Regions from separate parts of the Alkalilimnicola sp. S0819 genome, predicted to be linked through region 1. Evidence: predicted binding sites of a transcription regulator. Region 1 holds the regulator's gene; each other region holds the start of a gene.
What was found. Region 1 encodes sigma-54, which starts transcription at its own class of promoters, with help from an activator protein. Its sites were predicted from a motif close to TGGCANGNTNCNTGCTT; they were not measured.
Positions count from the first base shown of each region.

Region 2: flgA (flagellar basal body P-ring formation chaperone FlgA) is a predicted target of sigma-54. The motif match lies at 2,051-2,067, and genes of this name have one in related genera.
Region 3: flgG (flagellar basal-body rod protein FlgG) is a predicted target of sigma-54. The motif match lies at 7,103-7,119, and genes of this name have one in related genera.

Region 1 is NZ_WHIW01000008.1:85,648-96,079, reverse strand. Features, by position in the region: gene GBG68_RS08655 (phospholipid-binding protein MlaC) at 1-502, opposite strand, end outside; gene mlaD (outer membrane lipid asymmetry maintenance protein MlaD) at 515-979, opposite strand; gene mlaE (lipid asymmetry maintenance ABC transporter permease subunit MlaE) at 1,005-1,781, opposite strand; gene GBG68_RS08640 (ABC transporter ATP-binding protein) at 1,778-2,593, opposite strand; gene GBG68_RS08635 (KpsF/GutQ family sugar-phosphate isomerase) at 2,773-3,804, shown strand; gene GBG68_RS08630 (KdsC family phosphatase) at 3,805-4,374, shown strand; gene lptC (LPS export ABC transporter periplasmic protein LptC) at 4,361-4,930, shown strand; gene lptA (lipopolysaccharide transport periplasmic protein LptA) at 4,911-5,432, shown strand; gene lptB (LPS export ABC transporter ATP-binding protein) at 5,429-6,154, shown strand; gene GBG68_RS08610 (RNA polymerase factor sigma-54) at 6,450-7,916, shown strand; gene hpf (ribosome hibernation-promoting factor, HPF/YfiA family) at 7,936-8,262, shown strand; gene ptsN (PTS IIA-like nitrogen regulatory protein PtsN) at 8,320-8,790, shown strand; gene GBG68_RS08595 (hypothetical protein) at 8,799-9,308, shown strand; gene rapZ (RNase adapter RapZ) at 9,325-10,179, shown strand; gene GBG68_RS08585 (PTS sugar transporter subunit IIA) at 10,176-10,432, shown strand, end outside.
Region 2 is NZ_WHIW01000004.1:64,720-75,151, forward strand. Features, by position in the region: gene GBG68_RS04635 (CheR family methyltransferase) at 67-888, opposite strand; gene GBG68_RS04640 (chemotaxis protein CheV) at 971-1,900, opposite strand; gene flgA (flagellar basal body P-ring formation chaperone FlgA) at 2,115-2,864, shown strand; gene flgM (flagellar biosynthesis anti-sigma factor FlgM) at 2,961-3,284, shown strand; gene GBG68_RS04655 (flagella synthesis protein FlgN) at 3,338-3,787, shown strand; gene GBG68_RS04660 (flagellar brake protein) at 3,871-4,575, shown strand; tRNA gene GBG68_RS04665 (tRNA-Ala) at 4,641-4,716, opposite strand; gene gltX (glutamate--tRNA ligase) at 4,761-6,173, opposite strand; tRNA gene GBG68_RS04675 (tRNA-Val) at 6,286-6,360, shown strand; gene GBG68_RS04680 (cation:proton antiporter) at 6,945-8,591, shown strand; gene GBG68_RS04685 (phasin family protein) at 8,843-9,238, shown strand; gene GBG68_RS04690 (tetratricopeptide repeat protein) at 9,477-10,292, shown strand; gene GBG68_RS04695 (MlaE family ABC transporter permease) at 10,419-10,432, shown strand, end outside.
Region 3 is NZ_WHIW01000004.1:53,680-63,134, forward strand. Features, by position in the region: gene flgL (flagellar hook-associated protein FlgL) at 1-1,170, opposite strand, end outside; gene flgK (flagellar hook-associated protein FlgK) at 1,176-3,284, opposite strand; gene flgJ (flagellar assembly peptidoglycan hydrolase FlgJ) at 3,345-4,346, opposite strand; gene GBG68_RS04595 (flagellar basal body P-ring protein FlgI) at 4,487-5,587, opposite strand; gene flgH (flagellar basal body L-ring protein FlgH) at 5,599-6,264, opposite strand; gene flgG (flagellar basal-body rod protein FlgG) at 6,279-7,064, opposite strand; gene flgF (flagellar basal-body rod protein FlgF) at 7,243-7,983, opposite strand; gene flgE (flagellar hook protein FlgE) at 8,063-9,403, opposite strand; gene GBG68_RS04620 (flagellar hook assembly protein FlgD) at 9,425-9,455, opposite strand, start outside.

The sequences.
Region 1 (10,432 bases):
TCAGGCCCTCGATGATCACATCGAACACCTTCCAGCCCGATTCGGTGCGACGCAGATTGTAATCCACCGGGATATCCGGCCCGCCCCCATTTTGCTTGATTACGGTACTCACCGTCACCCGGCCCCGCGCCGGGTCGCCGCGCAAGGGCAGGTATTCGATGCGCTGCCCGGAGTACTCCGCCAGCGAGGTGGCGTAGGTGCGCACCAACAAATGGCGGAATTCCTCCACGAAGCGCGAGCGCTGCTCGTCGCTGGCACCGCGCCAGTTTCGCGCCAGCACGTAGCGGCTCATCAGCTCGAAGTCGAAGTGCGGCAGCACGATCTCCTCGACCAGATCGAAGACCATCTGCGGGCGCTCATCCAACTCGCCCCGGCGCTCACGCAGCACCTCCAGCATGCGCTCGGCGGTATCCCGCACCAGCGCATCGGGCGCCGTCTCCTGCGCCTGCGCCGGGGCCGCGGCGAGCAGCAGCGACAGCAACAGCCAAAACACGCGCTTCATCGGAAAACCTCCTTATTGTCCCTCGGCCTGCTGAAACAGGAACTGACCGATGATCTTCTCCAGCACCAGCGCCGACTGGGTGAGGGTGATCTCGTCCCCGTCCTGCAGGTACAGATCCATGCCGCCCGGCTCCAGCCCCACGTACTGCTCGCCGAGCAGGCCGGAGGTGAGGATGCTGGCACTGGTGTCCTCGGGCAGTTGGTCGAAGCGGCGGGCGATATCCAGCTGAACCCGTGCCTCGAAGCTGCGCTCGTCCAGATCGATGGCTGCCACCCGGCCGACCCGCACCCCCGCCATGGTCACCGGCGCCTGCACCTTCAGCCCGCCGATGTTCTGAAAGCGCGCCTCCACCCGGTACGAGGGCTCGCCGCTGAAGCCGGTGAAACCGCTCACCTTCATCGCCAGCCCGAACAGGGCCGCCAGACCGATCACCACGAACAGCCCGACGCCGATTTCCATTGCCCGCGAGTTAGCCATTGCGTCTTCCTTCAGGAGACAGTAATCAACCGAACATCAAAGCGGTGAGCACGAAGTCCATGCCCAGCACAGCGAGGGAGGCGTACACCACGGTGCGGGTGGTGGCGTTGGCCACGCCCTCCGAGGTGGGCACCGCATCATAACCCTGGAACACGGCGATCCAGGTCACCACCAGCCCGAAGACCACGCTCTTGATCACGCCGTTGAGAATATCCCCGCTGAAGGCCACTGCGCTCTGCATCTGCGACCAGAAAGAGCCGCTGTCCACGCCCAGCACCCCGGTTCCGATGCCGTAGCCGCCGAGCACCCCGACGAAGCTGAAGAGCGCCGCCAGCAAGGGCATGGCGATGAAACCCGCCAGCAGGCGCGGCGCGGCCACCCGGCGCTCCGGGTCCACCGCCATCATTTCCATGCCCGAGAGCTGCTCGGTGGCCTTCATCAGGCCGATCTCCGCGGTCAGCGCCGAACCGGCGCGGCCGGCGAACAGCAAGGCGGTAACCACCGGCCCGAGTTCGCGCACCAGTGAGAGCGCCACCAGCACGCCCAGGGACTGCTCGGCACCGAAATCCACCAGCGTGCGGTAGCCCTGCAGCCCCAGCACCATGCCCACGAACAGCCCCGCCACCACGATGATCGGCAGCGAGAGCACCCCCACCGCGTGCACCTGGCGCAGCACCAGGGCGGGCCGGCGCAACACCTCGCCCAGGCCCAGCAGCAATCGCCCCAGAAACAGCGTGGCCCGGCCCAGACCCGCCAGGCTTGCCAGGGTGAGCGCCCCCAGAGCCGCCAGGCGCCCGATCATCGCCCCAGCGCCTCTTCTTCGTAGGCGGGCGCCGGGTAATGAAAAGGCACCGGCCCGTCGGGCAGGCCGTCCATGAACTGACGCACCCAGGCCGACTTCGAAGCGCGCAGGGACTCCGGTGTGCCGGACTCCACCACCCGCCCGTCGGAGATCAGGTGTATGCGATCGGCGATACCGGCGGCCTCGGCCACATCATGGGAGACCACGACACTGCTCAGACCCAGCGCGTCGTTGAGCCGGCGGATCAGCTCCACCAGCACGCCCATGGAAATGGGGTCCTGGCCGGTGAAGGGCTCGTCGTACATCACCATCATGGGGTCCAGGGCGATGGCCCGCGCCAGCGCCACCCGCCGCGCCATGCCGCCGGAGAGCTCCGCCGGGCGCAGCCGCCGCGCGCCGCGCAGCCCCACGGCCTCGAGCTTCATCAGCACCAGCTGCTCGATCAGCGGCTCGGGCAGGCGTGTATGCTCGCGCAGGGGAAAGGCCACGTTCTCGAACACATCCATATGCGTGAACAGCGCCCCGCTCTGGAACAGCATCCCCATGCGTCGGCGCAGCCGGTACAGGGCCGCGCGCCCCAGGGTGTCGACCCGCTCGCCGTCCACCCGGATACTGCCCGCCTGGGGTTTGAGCTGGCCGCCGATCAGGCGCAGCAACGTGGTCTTGCCGGTGCCGCTGGGGCCCATGATCACGGTAAGCTCGCCGCGGCGGATATCCAGGTCGATGTCGTCGAAAATTACCCGCTTGCCGCGGGAAAAACGCAGGCCGCGAATCTCCACCAGCACATCATTGGCTTGCGCGCCCGTGCTCATCGAAAAGGCTTCCACCGCCCGGCAATCCACCATGGGGAAAATGACGGGCCAGTATCCGGCACCCCCCCGAGGGAGTCAAACCGACCGCCCCGGAACAGCCCGCCAACATTGCCATGTTCGGCCCACTGGTTTCCAATAGGTGTCCAGTGCATTTTGCAGGCACCGCAACCAGGGTTTCCATGAACGACAGCGACGCCTCCCAAGGCAAGGTCTACCGCCGCGAGCAGGCCCACCACGACCGGGTGGACGACGACGCCCTGCGCCGTCTGGCGCTCGCCGTGCTGGACACCGAAGCCGGCGCCATCGCCGACCTGAAGGCCCGCATCGATGCGCACTTCACCCGTGCCTGCCGCCTCATGCTCGCGTGTCGCGGCCGCGTGGTGGTCACCGGCATGGGCAAATCCGGCCATATCGGCAACAAGATCGCCGCCACGCTGGCGAGCACCGGCACGCCGGCCTTCTTCCTCCATCCGGGAGAGGCGAGCCACGGCGATCTGGGCATGATCACCCCCGAGGACGTGGTGCTGGCCCTGTCCAACTCCGGGGAAACCGACGAGATCACCACCATTCTGCCGCTGATCAAGCGCCTGGGCGTGCCGCTGATCGCCATGACCGGCAAGCCCAACTCCCGGCTGGCCCGCGCCGCCGACGAACACCTGGACGTGTCGGTGCGCGAAGAAGCCTGTCCCCTGGGGCTGGCGCCCACCTCCAGCACCACGGCGGCGCTCGCCATGGGCGATGCCCTGGCCGTGTCCCTGCTGGAGGCGCGTGGCTTCACCGCCGAGGACTTCGCCCGCTCCCACCCCGGCGGGCGCCTGGGCCGGCGCCTGCTGCTGCTCATTGAAGATGTGATGCACACCGGCGAGCGAATCCCCCGCATCAGTGCCGACGCGCCGCTGCGCGAAGCCCTGCTGGAGATGAGCCGCAAGGGCCTGGGCATGACCGCGGTGCTGGATGCCGACGGCCGCCCCGTGGGCGTGTTCACCGACGGCGATCTGCGCCGCAGCCTGGACGGCGCGGTGGATGTGCACACCACCCCGGTGCACCGGGTCATGACCCCCGGCGGCAAGCGGGTACAACCGGACCAGCTCGCCGCCGAAGCCCTGCAGGTCATGGAGCGGCACAAGATCAACGGCTTGCTGGTGGTGGCCGATGAGCAACTGGTGGGGGTGCTGAACATGCACGACCTGCTGCGGGCGGGAGTGGTCTGAATGACCTTGGAGCCTACCGAACACGCCTTCTGCGGCGCCGTGGATGAAACGCTGCTCGCGCGCGCCCGCCCCATAAAGATCCTGGTGATGGATGTGGACGGCGTGCTCACCGACGGGCGCATCAACATGGGCGCCGAAGGCGAGCTGCACAAGGCCTTCAACATCCTCGACGGCAAGGGCTTGAGCATGCTGCGCGAGGCGGGCGTGGAGCGCGCCCTGCTCACCGGGCGCAACTCGCCCCAGGTACAGCGGCGCGCCGAGGAACTGGGTATTCAGCACGTCCTGCAAGGCAAGCAGCGCAAATGGGAAGCGCTGGAGCCGCTGCTGCGCGGCCTTGCGCTCGCCCCGGAGCACTGCGCCTACATTGGCGACGATCTGATCGACCTGCCGGTGGCGCGCCGGGTGGGCCTGGCGGTGGCCGTACCCAATGCCCACCCCTGGCTCGCCGCCCACTGCCATTGGCAGACCCGCCTACCCGGTGGCGAAGGGGCGGTGCGCGAGCTCTGTGAGCTGATCCTGCTTGCCCGGGGCGAGCTGGGCGCTATGCTGCAGGCCTATGCGCAGGACTAGACTCTTCCCCGCGGTAACGCTGATCATCCTGGTGGCGTTGGCCTGGTGGCTGTCCCGTGACCGCGACGAATCACGAGACGCCGCCGACGCCGCCGCCGTCAGCGTCCCCGACGCCTTCTTCGAAGGCTTTCGCCTGCGCAGCACCGACGCCACCGGGCGCTGGGACTACCAAGTGGACTCGCCCCGGGTCGCCCACTACCCCGAGGATGACCGCTGGACGCTGGCCACGCCGCGCCTGGAGGCCTATCCCGAGGAAGGCGCGACCTGGCACGCCCACGCCGAGCAGGGTATCGCCTGGCCCGACGAGGACCGGGTGGAGTTGCGCGGCAGAGTCACGGTGCGCCGGGCGGCAAGCCCCGTGAACCGCCCGCTGGAGCTGGATACCGAAAACGTGCGCATCACCCCCAGCCGCGACTACGCCGAGACCGACGCCTACACCGAAGTCCGCCAGGGCGTCTCGCGTATCCAGGGCACAGGCGCCCGCGCCTGGGTGGCCGAAGACCGGGTGGAATTCCTCTCCGAAGTAAAGGGACACTATGTACCGGAAGACCAATAAGCTCCTCGCCCTGCTGGTTCTGGCGCTGCCCCTCGCCGCGGGCGCGCTCGAGAGCGACCGTGAACAACCCATCGAACTGGAAGCCGACCGCGCCGAGATGGACAACGTCAGCGGCGTGAGTGTGTACACCGGCAATGTGATCCTCACCCAGGGCACGCTGAAGATCACCGGCGACAAGATGACCGTCTACCAGACCGAGGGCGGCGAGCTGGACAAGGCCTACGTGGACGGCCGCCCCGCCACCTACCAGCAGCTGCCCGACGACCAGCCCCTGCCGGTCAAGGCCCGTGCCCCGCGCATGGAGTATTACGCCAGCGGCCCCGAGCGGGTCCGTCTGCTCCAGGGCGGCCTGATCACCCAGGGCCAGGACGAGTTCGAAGGCGAGACCATCGTCTATCTGGTGCAGGAAGACCGCATGCAGGCCGAGCGCGGCGAGGGCGAAGACCAGCGTATCCGCATCAAGTTCTTCCCCAAGGAAGATGACAAGGGCGACGCGCCATGAGCCGCCTGCTCGCCGAAGGCCTGATCAAGCGCTACAAGGGGCGCACCGTGGTCAAGGACGCCAGCTTCGCCCTGCAGAGCGGCGAGATCGTCGGCCTGCTGGGCCCCAACGGCGCCGGCAAGACCACCTCCTTCTACATGATCGTCGGCCTGATCGCCGCCGACGGCGGGCGCATCGTGCTGGACGGGCAGGACATCACCCGCCTGCCCATCCACACCCGGGCGCGGCTCGGCATCGGCTACCTGCCCCAGGAAGCCTCGGTATTCCGCAAGTTGAGCGTCGCCAACAACCTGATGGCCGTGCTGGAGACCCGCAAGGAGCTCAGCCGCGCCCAGCGCCGCCAGGAGCTGGACGCGCTGCTGGAGGAATTCCACGTCACCCACCTGCGCGATCAAATGGGCATCTCGCTCTCCGGGGGCGAACGGCGCCGAGTGGAAATCGCCCGGGCGCTGGCCGCCAACCCGCGTTTCATCCTGCTCGATGAGCCTTTCGCCGGCGTGGACCCCATCTCGGTGGTGGACATCCAGCAGATCGTGCGCCATCTGGCCGAACGCGGCATCGGCGTGCTGATCACCGACCACAATGTGCGCGAGACCCTGGGCATCGTGCAGCGGGCCTATATCCTGGGGGACGGCGCGGTGATCGCCGAGGGCAGCGCCGAAGAAGTGCTGGCCAATCAGCGGGTCAAGGAGGTCTACCTGGGGGAGCATTTCCGGCTCTAGGGGCACACGGATCGATCCCCCCGAGGCCTCTGCGGCAGCCGGGCGCGCCTCGGCGAGGCGGCGCCCGCCACGAATGGCCCAGACCCTTGGCCAGGGCGACGCCCCATCGCGCCTTGGCGGCGAACCGCCAGACGGTGAGAGGCCCAAAAGAAGGGGGCAGCGCCTCCCCGGGCCCGGCGCGGCCCGCCCGCCGTTCCAGCCCCGTGACAATTAGGCTACGATGGACGCTAAGCATGTACCCATCCCACACTAATCAGCGGCACGCAGCGCGCGGCATCGACCGACGCCCATGGGCATGAAGCAAAGTCTGCAAATACGCCTGGGGCAGCAGCTCACCATGACGCCCCAGCTGCAACAGGCCATACGGCTGTTGCAGCTCTCCAGCCTGGACCTGCAGCTGGAGATCCAGCAGGCGCTGGAGTCCAATGTCATGCTGGAGCTGGAGGAAGACACCGAGCCCAGCCTGGACCGGGAACTGTCCAGCCGCGAGCGCGACGAGGAACGCGAGGCCCGGGACGCCCCGGAGCCCGCGGAGGACAGCGCCCGGGATACCAGCGAGCCCAACGAGCACATCCCCGACGAATTGCCGGTGGACAGCCAGTGGGACGACGTCTACGACGGCTCCACCAGCTACAGCAGCCCCGAATTCGACGACCGCGACCCCTTCGCCAACGAGAGCGGCAGCGCGGGCGGCTTGCGCGCGCACCTGCGCTGGCAGGCGGATCTGTGCGGTTTCACCGAGAAGGACCGCTATATCGCCGAGATCCTCATCGACTCGGTGGCCGACGACGGTTACCTGCACATCGGCACCGAGGAGGTGCTGCAGGCCCTGCCCCCCGAGTGGCGGGTGGAACCGGAAGAGGTGGAAACGGTGCTTCAGCGCGTCCAGCGCTTCGACCCGGTGGGGGTGGCCGCGCGGGAGCCCCGCGAAGCGCTGCTGCTGCAGCTCGAGCCCCTGCCCCCCGACACCCCCTGGCTCGCCGAAGCGCGGCTGCTGGTGGACAAGCACCTGGAACTGCTCGCCGGGCGCCAATACAGCCAGTTGATGCGCCGCCTGAAGCTCGACCAGGACAGCCTGCGGGCGGTGGTCGCCCTGATCCAGACCCTGGATCCGCATCCGGGCGCGCGGATCAGCGACGAAACGCCCCAATATGTCATTCCGGATGTGTTCGTGCGCAAGCAGCGGGGGGTCTGGCAGGTGGATCTGAACACCGATGCCCTGCCGAAGATTCGGGTCAACGACTACTACGCCGGCCTGCTCAAGGGTGGCGAGAGCGCCACCCTGCGCGACCAGCTCCAGGAGGCGCGCTGGTTCCTCAAGAGCCTGCAGAGCCGCCACGAGACCCTGCTGAAGGTCGCCCGCTTCATCGTCGCCCACCAGCAGGGCTTCTTCGAGCACGGCGAAGAGGCCATGAAGCCGCTGGTACTGCGCGAAGTGGCCGAAGAGGTGGAGATGCACGAGTCCACCATCTCGCGCATCACCACCCAGAAGTACATGCACACCCCGCGGGGCACGCTGGAGTTCAAGTATTTCTTCTCCAGCCACGTCAGCACCGCCGATGGCCAGGAGTGCTCCGCCACCGCCATCCGCGCACGCATCCGCAAGCTCATCGCCGCCGAGGCACCCGACAAGCCCTTGAGTGACAGCAAGCTCACCGAGATCCTTCAGGACGAAGGCATTAACGTTGCCCGACGAACCGTGGCAAAGTACAGGGAAGCCATGAACATTGGTTCATCCACCGAGCGAAAGAGGCTCGCCTGAATACCCCAAAGGAGGCGGTATGCAGATCAACGTCACCGGCCATCACGTGGACATCACCGAGGCGCTCCGCAGCTACGTCAAGGACAAACTCGACCGCCTGGAGCGTCACTTCGACAACGTGGTGGATGTGCACGTCATTCTCACGGTGGAAAAGTTGGACCAGAAGGCCGAAGCCACCATGCTACTCAGTGGGGCCCGCATTCACGCCGAAGCCACCCACGAGGACATGTATGCCGCCATCGACGCGCTGATCGACAAGCTCGACCGGCAGGTCGTCAAGCACAAGGAAAAACTCACCGATCACCACCGTCGCGAAGGCGCCGCCCAGAAGGCAGCGCTCGAGTAACGCAGTCGGGGCGGCCCCAAAACGGGCCGCCCCGCTTCCATAGGCGCGCTAGAAAAAATGAACATCGTCGATCTGATCAGCCTCGAACGCATCGCCGTCGATGCGGACCTGGCCAGCAAGAAACGCTCCCTGGAGACACTCAGCGAACTGCTTACCCGGAACGCCGACACCCTGTCCGCGAACACGGTGTTCGAAAAACTGATCAGCCGGGAGCGGCTGGGCAGCACCGGCCTCGGCCGCGGAGTCGCCCTGCCTCACGCCCGCATCGAGGGCAGCAGCGAGGCGCTGGGCGCCTTCATCAAGTTGCAGAGCGGCGTGGACTTCGACGCCTTCGACAAGCAACCCGTGGACCTGATGTTTGCCCTGGTGGTTCCGGAGCACTTCACCGACGAGCACCTGCAGATCCTCTCCAGCCTGGCGGAGCTGTTCAGCGACCAGACGCTGTGCGAGCGCCTGCGCGGCGCGGAAACGCCCGAACAGATCCATCAGATGCTGCTGGACTGGCAGGCCACCCGGAACCCGTCCTGAACACAGACATGCCCATCCGCCCCACGAGCCCCGAAGTACAGACCATTCCCGGCGTCCTGCTGTCGCTGGATGGGCGGGGCGTGCTGCTCACCGGCGAGAGCGGCGTGGGCAAGAGCGAGACCGCCCTGCAGCTGATCGAACGCGGCCATCGGCTGGTGGCCGATGACGCGGTGGAACTGTACCCGGCCCCTGGCGCCCCCCGCGGACGCAGCCCCGAGGCGCTGCGCGGCCTGTTGGAGGTGCGCGGCCTGGGCCTGCTGGAGGTGACACGCCTGTTCGGTCCCGGCGCCTGGCTGGCCGAAACGAGCATCGCCCTGGAAATCGAATTACTGAAAGCCTCACCGGCGGACTATGCCGACTGGCCGCGACTGGAACCGCGCCACTGCGAACGGGCCTACCTGGGCCAAAGCCTGCCTTGCCTGCAACTGCCGGTCAGCCCCGGACGACCGCTGGCACTGCTGGTGGAAACCGCAACGCGCGGCCTGTCCCCGCCCACTGTCCGCCCATTGAGCTGTTGAGCACGGGGGCCTGCCCATGAAACTGGTTATCATCAGTGGCCTGTCGGGTTCGGGCAAGACTGTCGCCCTGCACACCCTGGAAGACCTGGGCTATTACTGCATCGACAATCTGCACGTGGGCCTGCTGGGCGCCTTCGGCCGGCACATCACCGACACCGGCATGACCGAGGAGGTGCGCTACGCGGTAGGCATAGACGCGCGCAACCGTCCCGAAGACCTGGCGCGCTTCGCACAGATCCTCCAGGAGCTGGAAGCCCAGCAGATCCACAGCCGGATTCTCTTTCTCACCGCCGACGACGATACCCTGCTCAAGCGCTTCAAGGAGACCCGCCGCAAGCATCCGCTGAGCGGCCCCGAGCGCACCCTTGCCGAGGCCATCGCCCGGGAGCGGGAACTGCTCGCCCCGATCCTCGCGCGGGCCGATCTCACCGTGGACACCACCGCCACCAATGTGCACCAGTTGCGCGAACTGGTGCGCGAGCGCATGCAGCTGGGCAAGCGCAGCCTCTCGCTGCTGATCCAGTCCTTCGGCTACAAGCACGGCGTGCCCACCGACGCGGATTTCGTCTTCGACGCCCGCTGCCTGCCCAACCCCCACTGGGAGCCGGCCCTGCGCCCGCTCACCGGGCGTGACGCGGCGGTGGAGCAGTACCTGCAGAACCAGGGCGAGGCGGTAGCCTATCTGGAGCAGATGCAGGGCTTTCTCGACCAGTGGATACCGGCCTTCGAGCGGGAGAACCGCAGTTATCTGACCATCGCCGTGGGCTGCACCGGCGGCCAACACCGCTCGGTGTGGTTGGCCGAGCAGATGCACCGCCACTTCAGAGGCCAGCGCGAGGGCGTGACCCTGCGCCATCGGGAGCTCACATGAGCGTAGCCCTGCTGCTGATCACCCACGACCGTATCGGCGACGCGCTGCTGGATACCGCCCGGCGCACCCTGGGCGTGTGCCCCTTGCGAGCCGAGTGCCTGTCCGTGCCCCAGGACGCCGACCCGGACGACATGACCGCACAGGCCGCCACCCTGGTGGAGCGACTGGAGCAGGGAGATGGCGTGCTGCTGCTCACCGACGCCTACGGCTCCACCCCCAGCAATATCGCCTGCCGCATGCGCGCGCTCCCGGG
Region 2 (10,432 bases), on a different contig from region 1:
GCCCGGGGCGAGGGGCCGGGCGGGCGGCGTCGGTTTTCTGACGGCTCGCCGCGAGGAGCGCGCGGCTCAGGCTTTCAGGCGATAGATGGAGCCGTTGGCTGTGCGGACCATCTCGAAGGCGTCGCTGTGCCGGGCCAGGGATTCGCTGGCCCCCAGCATCAGGTAGCCGCCCGGGTTCAGGATGCGGCTCATGCGGGAGATGATGTCCTGGCGGGATTCGGCTGAAAAATAAATGAGCACATTGCGGCACATGATCAGATCGAAGCGCCCCAGCAGGCTGTAGCTCTCCAGCAGGTTGTGCAGCCGAAAGTGCGCGCGGCGACGGATCTCCGGCTTCACTTCCCAGTGCGCTTCATCCACCGGGGTGAAGAAGCGCTCCTGGCGCTCGCGGCTCAGGCCGCGGTTCATGGCGGCAGTGCCATAGCGGGCGGCGTTGGCGTGGCTGATCATGGCCGGGGCGATATCGGTGCCGATAATCTCGGTGTCCAAGGAATTGCCCTGGTCATTGAACTCCTGGTTGGTCATGGCCACGGAGTAGGCCTCCTGCCCGGAGGAACAGGCGGCCGACCAGATGCGGGTGCGCCAGCGTCGGGCCTGCAGCCACTCGGGGAACAGATAGTTCTGCAGGATCAGGAAGGGGTAGCCATCACGAAACCACTGGGTTTCGTTGGTGGTCATGGCCTCGATGACCTCGCCACGCAGGCTTTGGGCGCCTGCCCGATCCAGGGCCTCCACCAGCGCGCCCAGGTCCGTGAAACCGTGGCGGCTCATGGTGTGGCCGAGTCGGCTGCTTACCAGATACTGCTTGTGCTCGCCCAGGACAATGCCGCTGGAGCGCTCCAGAAATCGGCAAAATCGTTCATAGTCTTCGGCCTTGATGGCGGTCATCGGCAAACCCGGTCGTTATACCCGCGGCGGCTGTTTGCCAAGTCCCTCGGCATGGTGGCCTCCTGCCGGCATGAGCGCAACATTATACGGCTTGGCCCATCTGTTCCAGCCGCCCGTTCACCTTCTCGGCCAGCTCCTCGGGATGGAACTTGGCGAGAAAGTCATCGGCACCCACCCGCTGCACCATCTCCTTGTTGAACACGCCGCTCAGGGAGGTATGCAACAGCACATGCAGGCGCATTAGCTCATCGTCGTCACGGATTCGGCGGGTCAGGGTATAGCCGTCCATCCGGGGCATCTCGATGTCGGAAATCACCAGCAGCAGGCGCTTGAACGGAGACTCCGGATCCTGGCTCCACTCCTTGAGTGTCTTGAGGGCCTGTTCGCCGTCGTTGGCCAGGGTGACCTCCACGCCGATGCGCTCCAGGGTGCGCTTGATCTGGTTGCGCGCCACCACGGAGTCGTCGGCCACCAGCACATGCCAGGCACCGGCGTCTTCCCGGCTCTGCACCGCTTCCTCGTTGAAGTTCACGCCGCCGGCGGCGTTGATCTCGGCGAGCACCTTCTCCACATCGACGATCTGCACCAGCTCCTGCTCCACCTTCGCCACGGCGGTCATGTAACTGTTGGCGCCGCCGCTGGGCGGGGGCAGCACGTCCTGCCAGTTCATGTTGATGATCCGGTCGACGGCGGCCACCAGGAAGCCCTGCACCGTGCGGTTGTACTCGGTGATGATGATCGAACCCTTTTCCCCCTCGCGCAGGGGAATGCCCGAGGTGGCCATGTTCAGGTCTATCACCGAGACGGTCTTGCCACGGATGTGGGCAACGCCGCGCACCGCCGGATGAGCGTGGGGCAGGCGGTTCAGCCGCCCCACGGGGAGCACCTCGCGCACCTTGAAAACGTTGATACCGAAGCGTTGCCGGCCGTTCATGCGAAACAGCAGCAGCTCCATCCGGTTGCGCCCGGCCAGCTGGGTACGCTGGTCCACACTCGCCATAATGCCTGCCATCGATCCCCCTCAAGCCCGAGGCCCCGCCTCGCTGGCCGCTACAAGTGATTCGCCACCGCATCGGACCTTTGCCCGATTGCACTGTATACATCGGTACGCCGCGCCAAAGCTTTAGGGAGACTCGGATCGACCCCTTGGCCCCCGGGCGCCTGGCATGAAATCTGCAAGCAACCCGCCAAACCGACAAGGGCCAGCCCGGCGGAGCGTTCATGACATGCAGCAGCAAGGTATTTCCAGGCTATTCGGCAAGCGCCGGCGACGCGACGTCGTCTTTTTGACACGTGCCCTGCTCCTCGCCCTGTGTCTGATCCCCGGCGCCGCGCCGGCGGAGGCGCTGCAGTCGCTGGAGAGCATCCGGCAAAAGGTACAGGCATATCTGCAGGAAAACCATGCGGGGCTGGGGGAAAATACCCGGGTGGAGATTGGCCGCCTGGACCGGCGCCTGCGCCTGGCGGCCTGTGGCGAGCCGCTGGCGGTGTCCTCGCCCTACGGCAAGCCGCGCAGCGGCAGCGTGACCCTGGAGGTGAGCTGCGCCGGCCCCAAGGCCTGGCGCCTGTACGTGCCTGCCCGCATCGAGAGCTACCTGCCGGTGCTGAGCCTGAGCCGGAACCTGCCCCGGGGCGCCATGCTAAAGGAATCCGATCTGCAGCCGCTAAGACAGAACATTGCTGCACTGCCGCACGGCTATTTTACCGATGCCGCGGAGCTGGTGGGCATGGAACTGCGGCGCCCCTTGCGCGCCGGCGCGGTGGTCTCCCCCGGCGCGGTAAAGGCCCCGACCCTGGTGCGCCGGGGCCAGAACGTGAGGCTGGTGGTGGAGAGCGGCGGCGTGCGGATCAGCTCGCAGCTGGAGGCGCTGCAGGACGGGGCCGAGGGCGAGCTGATAAGGCTGAAAAATCCACGCTCGGGGCGTATTGTGCAGGGCAGGGTCAGCGGCCGGGACACGGTACGCATCAAACTGTAATTTTTTATTAAAGCTTTGGGCCGAACGGCCGATATATCTGACGAGTCAGAACGGCCGAGCCCCCGAAACGGGAGCGGGCTCCAAGGAGTAAGGCAGATGAGCAACCCCATCGACAACGGCTCGCGCATCAACGGCGGCGCGCCGCTAGGCGGCCTGCGCAAGGCCCATGCTGGCGCGGTGCAAGGCACCGACCTGGCCGCGGAGGCCGAGCGCAAGGATGCCGGCAACGCCACCCAGACCAGCGGCAGCAACGCGTCCGAGCGGCTGCAGGCGGTGCGCGATCGCATCGATAACACCCCGGAAGTGGACATGGAGCGGGTGGAGGCCATCAAGCAGCAGATCGCCGACGGCGAATACCCGCTGAACCCGGAGCGCATCGCCGAGAAGTTCCTGGAACTGGAAGGCATGCTCAACGACTGAGTGACAGCGTGATGAGCGGACAGGCAGCAGTAAGTTCCGAATGCGAGGCACAGATGGCGGGGCTCCTGACGCAGACCCTGGCGGCCTGCGAAGAGCTGACCGTGGTGCTGGGCGATGAGCAACGCAGCATCGCCGACGCCGATGGCGACGCCCTGCCCGCGCTGATCCAGCGCAAGCTGGAGCTGCTGCAGCAGCTGGAGAGCCTGGAGCAGGATCGGCGCCGGCTGCTGGGCCACGAGGCCGCCGCGAATGAAGGGGCGATGCAGGCCTTCATCGCCGGCTGTGCCCGGGGCGATGCCCTGGAGGCGCAATGGCAGGCGCTGCTGGGGCAATTGCGCCAGCTGCAGGCGGTGAACGAGGCCAGCGGCGCACTGATCAACCGCGGCCTGCACCAGACCGAAGCCTCCCTGAGCGTGCTCACCGGGCGCGATCGGCAGAACACCTACGAGTCCGGCGGCCAGCGCCCCGGCTACGGCCCGGGGCGCGAACTCAGCCGTGCCTGAGGGAGCCGGGGCACCGACACGGCTTCGGCACCACAACGCCCTCCCCCTCCCGCCAGCCCGCCCGGGCCGGTAGAATGCCGCGCATGGCTGCCTACCAAGATACCCCCGCGCAACAGATCCGCAACGCCGGCCAGCGCGCCGCCCTGCTCAAACGCCTGGTGAAGGACCGCGCCCTGCTGTCGGTGCGCCTCCCCGGACGAGAGGGCCGATACACCAGCGTGCTGCTCAGCGTGGACGCGAACAAAAACACCCTGCTGCTGGACGAGCTTACCCCGGAGGCGGGCCACCGGCTGATGGAGGAAGGCGTGGAGGTCGCGGTGATCGGTCGCTGCCGGGGCGTGGAACTGCGCTTTCGCTGCACGGTCCAGCGCCTTGAGCGCGAGGGCGATGTCTACGGTTATCGCTGCCCCCTGCCCACCAGCCTGGACTACTACCAGCGTCGGGAGAATCACCGGGTGCCGGTGCGACTGAGCTTTCAGCACGAGGTCTCCCTGGGCGGCACCGAGGAGCAGATCGGCGCCCGCCTGACGGATATTTCCACGGGCGGACTGGGGGGCGTGCTGGGCGATGTGACCGCCGGCCTGCAGCGCGGCGAGCGCTATACCTGCCGCATTCAACTCAGTGACCGCCCGCCCATCGACGTGCGGGTGGAGATCCGCTTTCTGGGGCGTGGGGGCGTCCAGAATCAGCGCTTCGGCGCCCAGTTCGTCGACCTGCGCCCCGGCCATGCCCGCCAGATAGAGCGCCTGGTCAGCGAACTGGAGCGCCAGGCTCTGCGGGGGGAATAATCCGCCCGCGGTTAAACAACCCAAACACAAAAAAGCCGGCCTCTTGGCCGGCTTTTTCGCGGATTTGGTGGAGCTAGGCGGGATCGAACCGCCGACCTCCTGCATGCCATGCAGGCGCTCTCCCAGCTGAGCTATAGCCCCGTGTCCGTAACGAGATGCGCATTATACAGCGCGGCTTTTCATCGTCAACCCTGTTCGGCGGATTCGATGTGGGCGATGGCCCGATCCAGCCGCGCCAGGGTCTTCTCCCGCCCCAGAAGATCCAGGGTGGCATCGATGGAGGGCGAGACCGGCCCCCCCATCACCGCCACCCGCAGCGGCTGCGCCACCTTGCCCAGCTTCAACTCCAGCCGCTCGGCGGTGAGCTGCACCAGCTCGTGCAGCTTCACGCCGTCCCATTCGGCAAGCTCCGCGAAGGCGCTGCGCAGGGACTTCAGCACGGTCAGGGCCTCGCCCTTGAAGTTCTTCCTGGCCGCCTTTTCGTCGTAGGCATCGAAATCCCGGTAGAAAACCACGCTCTGCTCGGCGAGCTCCGCCAGGGTCTTGCAGCGCTCACGCTGCACCCGCGTCAGCGCGAGCACATCCGGGCCGGTGGCCGGGTCTATGCCCTGCTCGCCCAGATGGTGGCTCAGGTGCCGGGCGACGTGCTCCACCGGCAGGCTTTTCAGATAGTGCTCGTTCAACCAGCCGAGCTTGCCCGGGTTCAAGCGCGAGGCGGAGGCGTTGATATCGTCGATATCGAACAGGTTCACCATTTCGTCCAGCCCGAAGATTTCCTGATCGCCGTGGGACCAGCCCAGGCGCACCAGATAGTTGATCACCGCCTCCGGCATGTAACCCTTGTCCCGGTACTCCATCACGCTGGCCGCCCCGGTGCGCTTGGAGAGCTTCTTGCCCTCCTCGTCGAGGATCATGGGCACATGGGCGTAAACCGGGGGCTCGTGGCCCAGGGCGCGCATGATATTCATCTGCCGCGGCGTGTTGTTGAGATGGTCGTCGCCCCGGATGACGTGGGTGATGCCCATATCGGTATCGTCCACCACCACGGTGAAGTTGTAGGTGGGGGTGCCGTCGCCCCGGGCGATGATCAGGTCATCCAGCTCGGTGTTGCTGTAGACCACGCGGCCGCGCACCCGGTCATCGATGACCACCCCGCCATCGTCCGGGTTGCGAAAACGCACCACCGGGGCCGGCGCGTTTTCCGGGCGCTCGCTGAGGTTGATGCAGCAGCGGTCGTAGCGGGGCTTTTCCTTGCGCGCCATCTGCTCTTCGCGCAGTTTCTCCAGCCGCTCCCGGGTACAGTAGCAATAATAGGCCTTGCCCTCGGCCAGTAGCTGCTCGATGACCACCTTGTAGCGGTCGAAGCGGCCGGTCTGGTAGAAGGGGCCCTCGTCATAGTCCAGGCCCAGCCAGCTCATGCCCTCCAGGATGGCATTCACCGCCTCGTCGCTGGACCGCTCCCGGTCCGTGTCCTCGATGCGCAGCACGAAGCTGCCGCCGTGGCGGCGGGCATAGAGCCAGGAGAACAGCGCGGTGCGGGCGCCGCCGATGTGCAGATAACCGGTGGGGCTGGGGGCGAAGCGAGTCTTGACGGTCATGGGGGTCCTGCCGAGATGCGGTTGGAAAGGCGGGCGCTATCTTAACAAAGAACCGGAGCGGCGCGGCGTTGACAGCCGGGGGCAAGCTGATAGAATGCGCGCTCTCGAATACGGACGCGTAGCTCAGCGGGAGAGCACTGCCTTCACACGGCAGGGGTCGCTGGTTCAATCCCAGCCGCGTCCACCATCTTCCCGGAAAGGGGCCAGGCGAAAGCCTGGCCCCTTTTTCTTGGTTCTTCGCGGGTTGGCGGGAGCCCAACAGCGCGCTCGATAGTGGTGATGGCCGGGCCTGCGGGCTTGGCGGCGGGTCCTGGGGCGGGCGCGGCCGACGGCCGCCCACGATTTGCCACCGGGCTGCGCCCGGCGCTCCCCTGCGCTTCTCGCCGGAAGGGGGCGAGCAGCAAACTCGCTACGCTCAAACAAGCTGCTCGCTGATCCCCTTCCGGCTGCGATGCTCGGCTGCATCGACGGCCGCCGCCGGCCGTACCCGCCCCCGGGACCTTCACGCTCCGGTGGGCGCTCCACCAGTAGCTGGGAGCCGGGTCAGGTCTGATGCTGGGGGCGATGTACCTGCCGGGCAGCTCATCCGGTTTGGGCGAAACCGTTCCTGTTTCCCTGGGCGGTTCCGCTCAAGACCGAGGCACCCAAGCCGATTTCACCTCGCCCGGGTCCGGCGCGGGAGGATCAGCATCGCCCCTTGCCGGCGAGTTTCTGGCAGCATGAAACCCTACGCCCATTTCAGGGGTCGAACAGCCACGCAGGCGGACGCCCATGGAACATATCTATCAGGAAATCACCCTGCTGCTGCTGATTTCCGCGGTGATCGGCGTCATCGCCCTGCGGCTCCGTCAGCCGCTTATCGTCGCCTTCATCCTGGTGGGTTTGTTCGTGGGGCCGTCGGGGCTCGAGCTGGTGGGCGCCACCGCGGAAGTCCATCTGCTCGCGCAGATCGGCATCACCATTCTCCTGTTCCTGGTAGGCCTGAAACTCGACCTGCATCTGGTCCGGCAATTGGGGCCGGTGGCACTCGCCACGGGCCTGGGGCAACTGGGCTTCACCATCCTGTGCGGCTACGGGCTGGCCTTGCTGCTCGGCCTGGAGAGCATGACCGCGCTCTACGTGGCGGTGGCGCTGACCTTCTCCAGCACCATCATCATCGTCAAGCTGCTCTCGGACAAACGCGAGCTCGATGCCCTGCACGGGCGCATCGCCATGGGCTTTCTGATCGTGCAGGACATTGCCGTGGTGGTAGCCATGGCCCTGATCAGCGCCCCGGGCACCGGTGAATCCTCGCTGATGCCGGCCCTGCTCATGGTGGGCAGGTTGCTGCTCACCGTGGCCGCCATCCTTTTGCTCATGCGCTACGTCATGCCCCGCCTGATGGGGCTGCTGGCGCACTCCCCGGAACTGACCCTGGTTTTCGCAGTGGCCTGGGGCACGGCCATGGCCAGCGTCGGCGATATGGCCGGCTTCGGCAAGGAAGTGGGAGCGTTCCTGGCGGGCTTTTCCCTCGCCTCCACCGGGCACCGGGACGTGGTGGGCTCTCGCCTGGAGAGCCTGCGCGACTTCCTGCTGCTGTTCTTCTTCATCGACCTGGGAACCAAGCTGGATCTGGGCCTGCTCGGCGCGGAGATCCCCGCCGCGCTGGCGTTGTCGGCCTTCGTGTTGTTCGGCAACCCGCTGGTGGTGATGGCGATCATGGGCTACATGGGCTATCGCAAGCGCACCGGCTTCAAGGCCGGCCTGACCGTGGCGCAGATCAGCGAATTCTCCATTCTGTTCATTGCCCTGGGCGTCTCCATGGGCCATGTGCCGGACACCGCGCTGGGGCTGGTCACGCTGGTGGGCCTGATCACCATCACCCTGTCCACCTACATGATTCTCTACTCCGATCAGCTCTACGTCCGACTCTCTCGCTGGATGAGCCCGTTCGAGCGACGCCATCCTTATCGGGAAATGCAGGTGGAGCAACGCCGCCAGACCCTGCAGGGTGCGGATGTGGTAATCATCGGCATGGGCCGACTGGGCCGGCGCATCGCGCGGCTGCTGCAGCAGGGGGGCTACCAGGTGGTGGGCGTGGACTTCGACCCGGATGCCCTGCGACGCGCCGAGGAATACGACATCGTGGTCTTCCCGGCCGATGCGGGTGATCACGAGTTCATCGCCAGCCTGCCCGCCCGCCCCGATAACTTTCTGGTCTCCACCCTGCCCCGCTGCGACACGGCCCTTTCCCTGTTGAAAGGGCTGCGGGATGCGGGCAACCGGGCCCAGCTGATGATGGCCGCCTTCAACGAGCGCGACGCCGAGCGGCTGGGCCTGGCGGGGGTACAACGCCTGCTCCTGCCCTACACCGACGCCGCCGACCACGCCGCCAGCCAGATCATCGAGGCCCTGGGCGGGACCAACCGGCCAGCCTGACCCCCCGCGCCCGGCCCCACCGGGGATCCCGGATTCCCGCCTTCGGCTCACCCGGGCAAGGCGGGCCCGGGTACCCACATTCACGAAACACCATCCCTTTCCGCGCCGCCACAATGCCGCGAAGCGAGATCACGGAATCTCCTTTTCCCTAACGACAACCAATACCTACGCGATGTTGCAATGCGTCAAAAGCATTGCTATATTGCACCGCACCAATCAGTAAGAAACGCGATCGACGCGGAGGAAAAACCATGTACGCAGAAATCATCAACAAGACCACCGAGCAGTTCCAGCAGCTTCAGGCCCCGGTGAAGCAGTTCAACAGCCTGGTCGTGGACCATATGGACAAGCTGACCCAGTTCCAGCTGGACGCCGCCCAGTCCTACGCCGAGCTCGGCATGCAGAACCTGCGCGCCGCCCTGGAGGTGAAGCAGCCCCAGGATCTGCAGCAGTACGTCGGCCAGCAGAAGAGCGTGGCGGAAACCGTGAGCAAGAAGCTCAACGACGACGCCACCACCCTGGTGGCGCTGAACAAGGGTTTCGTGGAAGGCGTGCAGAAGCTGGCCGAGGAAGCCAAGCCCGTCGCCGCCGAAGCCCCCAAGGCCAAGCCGGCCGCGCGCAAGTCGGCGGCTCGCAAGAGCGCCTGAACACCTGAGGGTGTGAGTCATGGCAACCGCCGGTTCCGCCGGCGGTTTCTTTTTTGGCCTGGTGCCCGGACTCTTGAAGATCCTGCCCCAGGCCCCCAGTGTCAAAAACTCGCAACAACACCACAAACCCTGCCGCAGAAGCCGCCCAAGGCTGGCGCCGCCATGAAACCGTCTTCGTGGCCCACCGCCCCACCGCCGGCCGAGCTGCGCGCGAGGGAGATCAACCAGGGATTCGGTTATGTCTCGCCTCATCTGCCTGCTGCTGATCAGTGTGCTGCTCCACGCGCCCGCCCGGGCCGCGGAGAGCCTGGACCGTCTGCGTGAAGGCCTGGAAGCCTACCAGGCGGGCGACTACACCCTTGCAGCCGAGCGCCTGCAGAGTCTCGCCGACGCCGGCCAAGGCACGGCTCAAGGGCTGTTGGCCTTCATGTATCTGCGTGGCGAGGGCCTGCCCCGGGATCCGCGCCTGGCCGCCCACTGGGCCAAACAGGCCGCCGCCGCGGGTGACGCCCCGGCCCAGGGGCTGCTCGCCGGCTTCCATGCCCAGGGTTACTACGTGGAGCAGGACGACGGGCTCGCCGTGTACTGGGCCCGGGCCGCCGCGGAACAGGGCATCCACAGCGCCCAGAACCTGCTGGCGCTCAGCTATTACCACGGCCGCGGCGTGGATCCGGACCCGGGCCTCGCCGCCCGTTGGGCACTCCCCGCGGCACGGGCCGGTGAAGCCGCCTCCCAGGCCCTGCTCGCCCAGCTCTATCACTTCGGCAAGGGGGTGCCGGCCGACCCGGCCCAGGCCCTGTACTGGGCACGCCTTGGCGCCGCCCAGAACCATCCGACCGCCCAGCTGCTGCTGGGGCTGATGCACCTGCGCGGCCGCGCGGTGACACAGGACTACGTGCGCGCCCATATGTGGACCAATCTCGCCGCGGCGGGCGGCCTGAGCGCCGCGGCCCGCTTGCGCGATGGCATCGCCGCGCGCATGTCTCCGGCACAGATCGCCGAGGCCCAGCGGCTCGCCGCCGGCCAGTTGGGCCCGGCCCTGGCCGGGCGCTGACCCCCGAGGCAGGGGGAAGTATCTCCCCTCCGATCACGTTATAGTTGGGCCCGTGACTGCCGCCAAGGAGCACCGGCCATTTCCAGCAGCAGCCCTCATTTCACCCTGAACCGGGCCGCCCGCCGCGTGCGGTGCCACGG
Region 3 (9,455 bases), on a different contig from region 1:
GCCGCCGAATTCGAAGGCCTTCGCCAGGTCCTCCACCACCTTGAACAGGGATTTATCGTTGCTGGGCTCGATGGTGAAGCGATCACCGGGCGCGGGCTCACCCTCCAGGGTAAGGCTCAGCCCGTTCACCTCGATGCGCGCCCCCGCCTCATAAAGCGCGGGCGGGTCGGGCTGGAAGGCGCCGCCGTCGCGGCTGACGCTGTAGGTGGTATTGCCCTGCGCGTCCTCGCCCATCTGCACGGTGTAGCGGGAATCCCCCTCCACCCGCGCCTCGCCCAGGATGCCGGTGCCCGTGTTGCGCGCGGCGGGGGTGCTGATGGTGAAGCTGTCGGTGTCGATGGCATCGCGCACATCGAAGCTGTAGCCGTTGACCTCGATGGGGGTGCCGCTCACATAGGGCTGGGGGGCGCTGGTGTTGCCGCCGTAGGTGACGGTGTATTCCAGGGTGCCGGCGTTGTCCACCACATCGATCTGGTAGTCCCCCTCCCGGGAGGCGGCGTACTGCGGGTCGGTAACCGCCACACCGGCCACACGCGCCGTGGAGGCGGCGGCCAGGGTGGCGCTGGACGCGAAGCGCCCGGCATCGGCGGTGACGGTGTGGCCGTCGCCGGCGGCGATGCTCATGAACACTTCCTCGCCGCTGTGGTTGGAGGCCACCTGGCGCGACGGGCCCACCTGGATCATGCGCTGCTCGGCATCACCCTGGTAGCGCACGCCCTCGCCTACCCGCACGAAGGGGCGGTCCTTGCTGGCGGTGCCGGCGAACAGATACTCGCCGTTGCCATCGGAGCTGTTGGCCAATTCCACCAGGTGCCCCAGCAGCTCCCGGGTTTCCGAGGCGGCGAAGCCCCGGGTGGTGCCGTCCTGGCTGCCGTTCTTGGCCTGCACGGTAAGCTCCCGCAGCCGCTGCAGGGCATCGTTGACCGATTCCAGGGTCGCCTCTTCCATGCGCAGGCGGTGCTCGCCACGCTCCGCATTGGTGCTGTAGCGCTGGATGGTCTCGATCGACTTGGTCAGGTCCAGCGAGCGGGCCGCACCGGCCGGGTCGTCGGAGGGCGCGAGGATGCGCCGCCCGGTGGGCAGCTGCTCCTGGGTGCGCGCGAGCTTCGCCTGCTGCTGCAGGATGGTGAAGATGCTCTGCTGCTGGTACTGATTGGTGGAAACGCGCATGGCTGTTACCTCTGCACCGCCTGCAACAGGCTCTGGAAGGTGCTGTTGGCGACGGTGATGGTCTGGGCGGCGGCCTGGAAGTATTGCTGGAAGCGCATCAGATTGGCGGCCTCCTCTTCCAGATTGACGCCGGCATAGCTTTCACGCCGTTCGATGGCCTGGTTGAGCATGAGCTCCTGGGCATCACGCCCGGTCTGGGCCTTGAGGGTCTTGGTGCCCACTTCGCCCACCATGGCGCTGTAGTCCTGCTGCAAAGTGGCGGTGCCGTTGTCCATGAAGGCGCGCTCCTGGATCGCGCCCAGGGCGAGAATATTGCTGTTGTCGCCCGGCCCCGGGGGCTTGAGCGCGAAGCCGTCACCGGTCAGCGGCTGACCGCTCAGCTCGAAGCTGAGCCCGCCGGTGTCCGCCAGGGTGGGACCGGCCGGCGCCGGGTTGGCCGGCATGGGCTGGTAGCTGGTGTCGTCCACGGTGAGCGGCGCGCTGCCATCGTATTGGATGTAACCGTCCAGGCCCGCGCCGGACACCGCGTAGCCGGCCACCGGGGCGGCGGGCAGGGTGCCGCCGGGCCAGTCGGCGCCGTTGCCGTAGACATCGCGCAGGTCGGCGTAATACGAAAGCTCCACGGCCTCGTCCAGGGGCGTGGTGAGAGTCGGCATCTGGATAGCGGTGAGCGCGCCGGTGCCCTGGTTGTTGCCGTCTTCGGTGTTGGCGTTCTGCAGCGCCTGGCTGGGCACGGCGGCGGCCACGGCCAGTTCCGAAGCGCGGCTGATGTTCATGCCCATGCTGGCCGCGGCGGTGGCGGTGGGGCGGATCAGCCAGGAATCACCGTCCACCGCATCGCCGGTGGCGGTGCCCACATCGATCATGGCGCGGGTATCGATCGTCAGGCCCTGAAAGCTCACCAGCCCCGTGTCATTGGGCACGGCCGCGCTGGTGGAGTCATAGGCGGCGAAGGTCTCGCTCGCGCCGCTGCGCAGATTGCTCAATGTCCAGCTGGCCGCCCCCGCATCGAAGCGCAGCTGGTAGTCGTCGCCGGTGAGGCCGGCGGCGCTGAGCGCCACATCGGGGGCGGTGGTGCCGCCGTTGGGGGTGCCGCCGCCGCGGGCCAGCACCAGGGGCGAGACGGGCTCGAAGAAGTCGTCGCCGAAGGTGGGCACGCCGTCGGCGAAATGCACGCCTTGCCGGTGCTGGGCATTGACCGCCTCGCTCAGCCCCACCGCCAGCCGGCCGAGGTCGTTGCGCGCGGGGTCGAGCACCTGCTCGCGAAATTCCAGGATGCCGCCCAGGCTGCCGCCGGTGATCAGGTCGGTCACCTCCCGCGCGCCCTGAGCGCTTACCAGGGAGATCTCGGACTGATAGGCCTGGTATTCATTGCGGCTGACCTGGATCTCCCGGGCGGAGCTGGCGCTGACCAGCGCCTGGCCGCGGCCGATGAAGATGTTGTAGCGGCCGTCGTCCTGCTCGGTGACGCTGATATCGATCCGCTCGGCGAGCTGGCGCACCATCGCGTCTCGCTGGTCCAGAAGGTCATTGGGCGGCTGGCCGGTGCGCCCGCGCGCTTCCATGATCTCCTGGTTGAGGGTGGCGATGTCCTGGGCGAACTGGTTGACCTCTTCCACCTGCACGGAAAGCCGCCGCTCCACGTCGGCGCTGAGCTCGGCGAAGCGCTCGTCCATGAAGCGGAAACGGGTAGCCAGGCTCTCGCCCTCGTTCAGCACCAGCTGCCGGGCGGTGGGCGAGGTGGGATCGGCGGCGGCGTCCTGCACGGCGTTGAAGAAGGCCTGCATGGCCGGCTGCAGGCCGGCCGCCTCGTCGGCGAGCAGGTTGTCCACGGTGCCCGACAGCTCCGCCAGGGCGTCCAGCCGGGCGTGTTCCGTGGTGTTGCTGCGCAGGGATTGCTCGCGGCTCAGATCGAACAGCCGCGAGACGGTGTCCACGTCCACGCCGGTGCCGATGAAGCCGCTGCCCAGGGCCTCCGGGGTGCGGGTGCTGTATTCCACCCGCTGGCGGCTGTAGCCCTCGGTGTTGACGTTGGCGATATTGTGGGACGTGGTCGCCAGCGCCCGCTGGGCGGCGATCATCGCCGAAACACTGGTACCTAGCAGATTCGCCATGTTCTCTACCCCACCCTCTTATGCTCTATCGGCCCCGTGGCCGATAACTTGAACCCTGTTTCAATCGGCATCGGCCAGCAGCTCGCTGCCCATGATGCGCTTGATCTTCTCGGCATAGGCCGGGTCGGTGGCGTAGCCGGCCTGCTGCAGCCCCTCGGCGTAGGCCTCGGGCTGCTCGCCGAGCTGCAGCACCTGGGCATAGCGCGGGTGGCTGCGCAGGAAATCCGCATAGTCGGCGATGGAGTGCTCCACCGATTCGTAGGCCCGAAAGGCGGCCTGCTCGCGCCGGGCGATGCCGTCGCGGTATTCCAGCGTGGGCACCCGCACCGTGTCGCCGCTCCAGTCCCGGTGGGCCTTGATGCCGAACAGATTATGGCTGCTGCTGCCATCGGCCTTGCGGATCACGTGCTGGCCCCAGCCGGTCTCCAGCGCCGCCTGGGCTACCACCGCCTTCACCGGCAGCCCCACGCTTTGCGCCACCTGGCGGGCGGCGGGCAGCACCGCCTGGACGAACTCCCGGGCATTGCTCCACAAGGCTTTGCCGGCCGGTGCCGCCGACGGCGCTGCCGCGGCGCGCGGCGGCGCGGTGGCGGCCGGGCCTTGCCCCTCGGCTTGCGCCGCGATGCCGCCGTCGGCAAGCGGCGCGCCTGGCGTGGAAGCCGCCGCAGCGCGGGCGGCGCTCGGGCGCATGGCCGTGGGCTGGCGGGCATAGCCTTCCAGCGAGGTATTCAGGGCCGGCTTCGCGCTCTCCGCGTCCAAGCCGGCGTTCTGCAGCAATTGCCGCTCGATCTGCGCGGCCAGGCCCATGCCCCGGCCCTGGCCGATCTGCATGGCGATCTGCTGGTCGAACATGTCCCGGTACTGTTTGCCGCCCTGCCCCAGGCCGTCATCGCCGAAGCTCGCCGCGCGCATGCTCTTCAGCATGGTGCGCACGAACAGCCCCTCGAACTGCTTCGCCACCTCCCGCGCCGATTCCGGCGTGGGGTTCCGGGTATCCAGGCGCAGCTTGCTCAGGGCCTGGGTGTCGAAGATATTGGCCTGACCGGCGATGTAGCCACTCATGGCAGAAGCTCCCGGCGGGAAGATTCACCACAGGGGCACAGCGACGCACAGAGCTGGGAAGGTGATTTTCTTACCATCATGATCTTGCCTTTCCGCTGTGAAACCCTGTGTTCTCTGTGCCTCTGTGGTTAAACACGACCTCAGATGACGATCAGCTCGGCCTGCAGCGCGCCCGCGCGTTTCAGGGCCTCGAGGATGGCCACCAGATCCCCCGGCGCGGCGCCGACGCGGTTCACCGCATCGACGATCTCCTGCAGCTCGGTGCCGGGGCCGAACAGGAACATGGGGTTGGTCTCTTCCTCCACGGCGATGCCGGTGTCCGGGGTGACCACGGTGTCGCCGCCGGCGAACGGGTTCGGCTGATCGACGTTGAAGTCTTCGCTGATGGTCACGGTGAGGCTGCCGTGAGTGACGGCGGCGGCGCGCACCCGCACCTGGTTGCCGATGACCACGGTGCCGGTGCGGGCGTTGACGATAACCCTGGCCGGCGCCTCGCCGGGGGTGAACTCCAGGTTCTCCACGAAGGAGATGAAGCTCACCCGCTGATCGGTGTCCGCCGGGGACTGCACGGCCACCGACACCGCATCCAGCGCCCGGGCGCTGCCGGGGCCCAGGGTTTCGTTGATGACTTCGGCCATGCGCTTGGCGGTGGTGAAATCCGGGTTGTGCAGGTTGAGCACCAGCGGCCCACCCTGGTCGAAGGGGTTGTTCACCTCCCGCTCCACGGTGGCGCCGCTGGGGATGGTGCCGCTGGAGGGGGTGTTCACCGAGATGCGCGAACCGTCGGCGCCGGAGACCCCGAAGCCGGAGACCACCACGCCGCCCTGGGCGATGGCGTAGATCTGGCCGTCGGCACCTTTCAGCGGCGTCATCACCAGGGTGCCGCCGCGCAGGCTGTCGGCATTGGCCAGGGAGGAGACGTTCACGTCCAGCCCCTGGCCGGGTTTGGCGAAGGGCGGCAGATCGGCGGTCACCATCACGGCGGCCACGTTGTTGAGCTGCATATTGGTGTTCGGCGGCAGGGTCACGCCCTGGGCGGCGAGCATGCTGCGGATGGACTGCACGGTGAAGCGCGCCTGGCTGGTCTGGTCGCCGGTGCCGTCCAGGCCCACCACCAGGCCGTAGCCCACCAACTGGTTCTTGCGCACCCCGGCCACCGAGGCCAGGTCCTTGATGCGCTCGGCCTGGGCCAGGTTCAGCAGGGCCAGGGAGAGTGTGATGACCGCAAGCAGACGCTTCATGGCGGATCTCCTCAGAAGGGCCACAGGCCGCTGTTGAACACCCGCGCGATCCAGCCCATGGTGTTGGCGTCGGCGAGCGCACCGTTGCCGGTGTAGCCGATGCGGGCGTTGGCCACGCGGGTGGATGACACGGTGTTGTCCGGGTTGACGTCATCGGGGCGGATGATGCCGCTCACGGTGATGTACTCGTCGCCCTGGTTGAGGGTCAGCTTCTTCTGGCCCTCGATGATCAGATTGCCGTTGGCCATGACGTCGGTGACGATGGCGGTGAGGTTGCCGGAGAGCGCGTTGCTCTGATCGGCGCTGCCACTGCCGCCAAAATTCCGCCCCGCCTCCACATTGGCGGACAGCGGGTTGCCGTTCACCGTCATCGCCCGGCCGAACACTTCCGGCACGCCCAGACCGATGCTCTGATCCTTGGCCACGGTGGTGCTGGAGTCCTTGCTGGCGTCGGTGGACTCTTCCAGCACCACGGTGATGATGTCGCCCACCCGGCGCGCGGTGCGGTCCTCGAACAGGCGCACACCGCGCCCCGCCTGGAAGATGGAGCCATTGTTGGCCCGGGGCGGCTCGCGCAGCTCGGGCTGGGGCAGCGGCTCCGGGGGCTGCTGGGGGACGCTGGCGCAACCGGCCAGCAGGGCCAGGGCGAGCATGGGAATGAGCTTGACGGCGTTCATGGTCCGGCCTCGGCTTAGAGGTTATTGGTGATGAACTGCAACATCTGGTCCGTGGTGGACACGGCCTTGGTGTTGGTCTCGAAACCGCGCTGGGTCTCGATCATGTTCACCAGTTCCTCGGCGATGTTCACGTTGGACGATTCCAGCATGCCCTGCTGCACGCTGCCGATGCCGTTCAACCCCGGCGCGCCGACCTGGGCCGGGCCACTGCCGGCGGTCTCCACATAGAGGTTGCCGCCCACGGCCTGCAGGCCGGCGGGGTTGATGAAGTCGGCGAGCTGAATGTTCCCCACCTGCACCGGCTGGGCCTGGCCCTGCACGGTGGCGCTGACGGTGCCGTCCTGCCCGATGCTGATGCTCTGGGTGTTGGCCGGCACATTGATGGCCGGCTCCAGGCGCAGGCCACCGGCGGTGACCACCTCGCCCTGGTCGTTGATCTGGAAGGAGCCGTCGCGGGTGTAGGCCACACTGCCGCCGGGCTGGGCGATCTGGAAAAAGCCCCGACCGTCCACGGCCAGATCCAGCGAGTTGCCGGTCTGCATCAGGTTGCCCTGGGTGTGCATCTTCTCGGTGGCCACCACCCGCACGCCGGTGCCCAGGTTCAGCCCCGAGGGCAGACGCGAATCCTGGGTGGCCTGGCCACCCGCCTGACGCACGGTCTGATAGACCAGGTCCTCGAACTTCGCCCGGTCCTTCTTGAAACCGGTGGTATTGACGTTGGCCAGGTTGTTGGACACCACCGACATGCGCGTCTGCTGGGCGTCCAGGCCGGTCTTCGCGACCCAAAGTGCCGGGTTCATGGCATCACCTCTTTGCTTGATTGCCTGTGAGTTTCATCATGCAGTTAACGTGCCAGCCAGCTCACAACCCCTGCAGGAGGGGGATTTTCAGGGGGGGTTAACCGCAGAGGCGCAGAGGACGCAGAGTCACGCGGAGGAAAGACAGTTTAAAATCTATTCTCTGCGATCAAACACTCCCCTAGCTATTGCGCAACAAGCGCTGGGCCTGTTCGTCGTTGCTCTTGGCCTCGCTCATGAGCTTGACGTAGGCCTCGTAGCGGCGGGCGTTGTCGATCATCTGCACCAGGCCATCCACCAGGTTCACATTGCTCGATTCGAGCATGCCGGTGTTGACCCGTACATTGGCGTCGGCGGGCTGGGGCTCGCCGCTGGCGTGGCGGAACAGGCCATCCTCGCCCTTGCCCATTGCCGCATTATCGGGCTGGACCAGCTTGATCCGGTCCACCACCGCCAAAGTATTGGCGGCCTGCCCCAGGGGCACCACGCTGAGGGTGCCGTCCTGGCCGATCTCCACCTTCTGCGCCGGGGGCACGGCCACCGGGCCGCCCTCGCCCAGCACCAGATTGCCGTCGCCGGTCTCCAGCAGCCCGTTGGGGTTGATGTGGAAATCGCCGCGCCGGGTGTAGGCCTCGGTGCCGTCGGGGGCCTGCACCGCGATCCAGCCCTCGCCCTGGATGGCCACATCCAGCTGCCGGCCGGTGTTGAGCATCGCCCCCTGGCTGAGGTCCGAGCCGGTGGTGGCCAGCTCGCTGTAAGCGCGGGAGTCGTGACCGGGGCCGCTCACCGGGGCCTGCAGCAAGGCCTGGAAATCGGCCCGAAAGCCGGTGGTGTTGGCATTGGCCAGGTTGTGACTGACCTGCTGCTGGTTCTGCATGGCGTGCTTGGCGCCGGTCATCGCAAGGTAAAGCATGCGGTCCATGGTCAGGGCTCCTTGAAGCTGGGCGATCTCTCCCCCCTTGGGAGCGGCTCATGCGCTCCCAAGGGGTTGGCGGGTGGCGTTAACCGCGGATGTTGAGGATTTCCCGGGTCAGCTGATCCTGGGTGGAGATCATCTGGGCGTTGGCCGAGTAGTTGCGCTGGGCGGTGATCATCTTCACCAGCTGCTCGGTCAGGTCCACATTGGATTGCTCCAGCGCCCCCGCCTCGATCACCCCCAGGCCGCCGTCCCCCGGGTTGCCCATCACCGGCTGGCCGGAGGCGAAGGTCTCCACCCAGCTGGTGCCGCCCACGTTCTGCAGGCTCTCGGGGGCGGGGAAGTTGGCCAGCGCCACCTGCCCCAGCACCTGGGACTGGCCGTTGGTGTAGCGGGCGAAGATGGTGCCGTCGCCTTCCACGCTGAGGCTGGAGAACTGCCCGGCGGCATAGCCGTCCTGGTCGATGCGGGTCACCGCGAAGGGGGTGCCGAACTGGGTGAGGCTGGAGAAATCGATCTCGTAGCGCAATTCGTTGGCGCCGCCCAGGGGGCCGCCGCTGAAGGCCACTTCGGCGCTGTTCGGCCCGGTGGCGCTGACGTCGGCGACGATGGCCGGGTCCACGTCCGGCACGCCGGGCTGGGTGTCGGGCAAAGTGGGGTCGTTATCCACCGCCACGCCGGAGAACACACCGTTCTGGTCGAAATTGAGCTGGATGGGGCCGCGCGCGCCGCTGCCGACACCTTCCACTTCCGCATAGGCCGTCCAGGTGTTGTCGGCATCCTTGCGAAAATACAGGGTCTGCACATGCTCCCGGCCCAGGGAGTCGAACACGGTGGTGGAGGTGGAGAAGTTGTACTGCTCCGGGCGCGGGTTTAGGCGGTCAAAGGCCAGCGTCGGATCCAGCGGGTCGATGGCGTTGTCCTGGGCGTCCAGGTTGGCGACGATGCTCATCGCGACGCCGGTGCCGCCGGTGGCCCGCGGGTTCACGTCCCCGGTCTGCACGCTCAGAGGCCCCAGCTGGCCGGTGACGTTGCCCTGGGCATCGGCCAGGAAGCCGGTCAGTTGCTGCCCCTGGGCGTTGCTCACGAAGCCATCCCGGTCCAGTTCGAAGGCGCCGGCACGGGTATAGGCGACGTTGCCGCCGTCATTGACGCGGAAGAAGCCGGTGCCGTCGATGGCCAGGTCCAGCGCGTTGCCGGTGTAATCCCGGCCGCCCTGGGTGAACTGCTGGCGGATATCCGACAGGCGCACGCCCTGCCCCACGGCATTGCTCGCCGCGCCCAGGTTGCTGGAGGCGAAGATATCGGCGAACTCCGCCCGGCTCTGCTTGAAGCCGATGGTGGAACTGTTGGCAACGTTGTTGCCGGTGACGTCCAGATCGGTGCTGGCGGCCTTCAGGCCGGTCAGTGCGGTTTCAAAGCTCATCTCACACCCCCTGCGGTGGTCTTATTGGATCTGCTGTACGGAATCGAGGGAG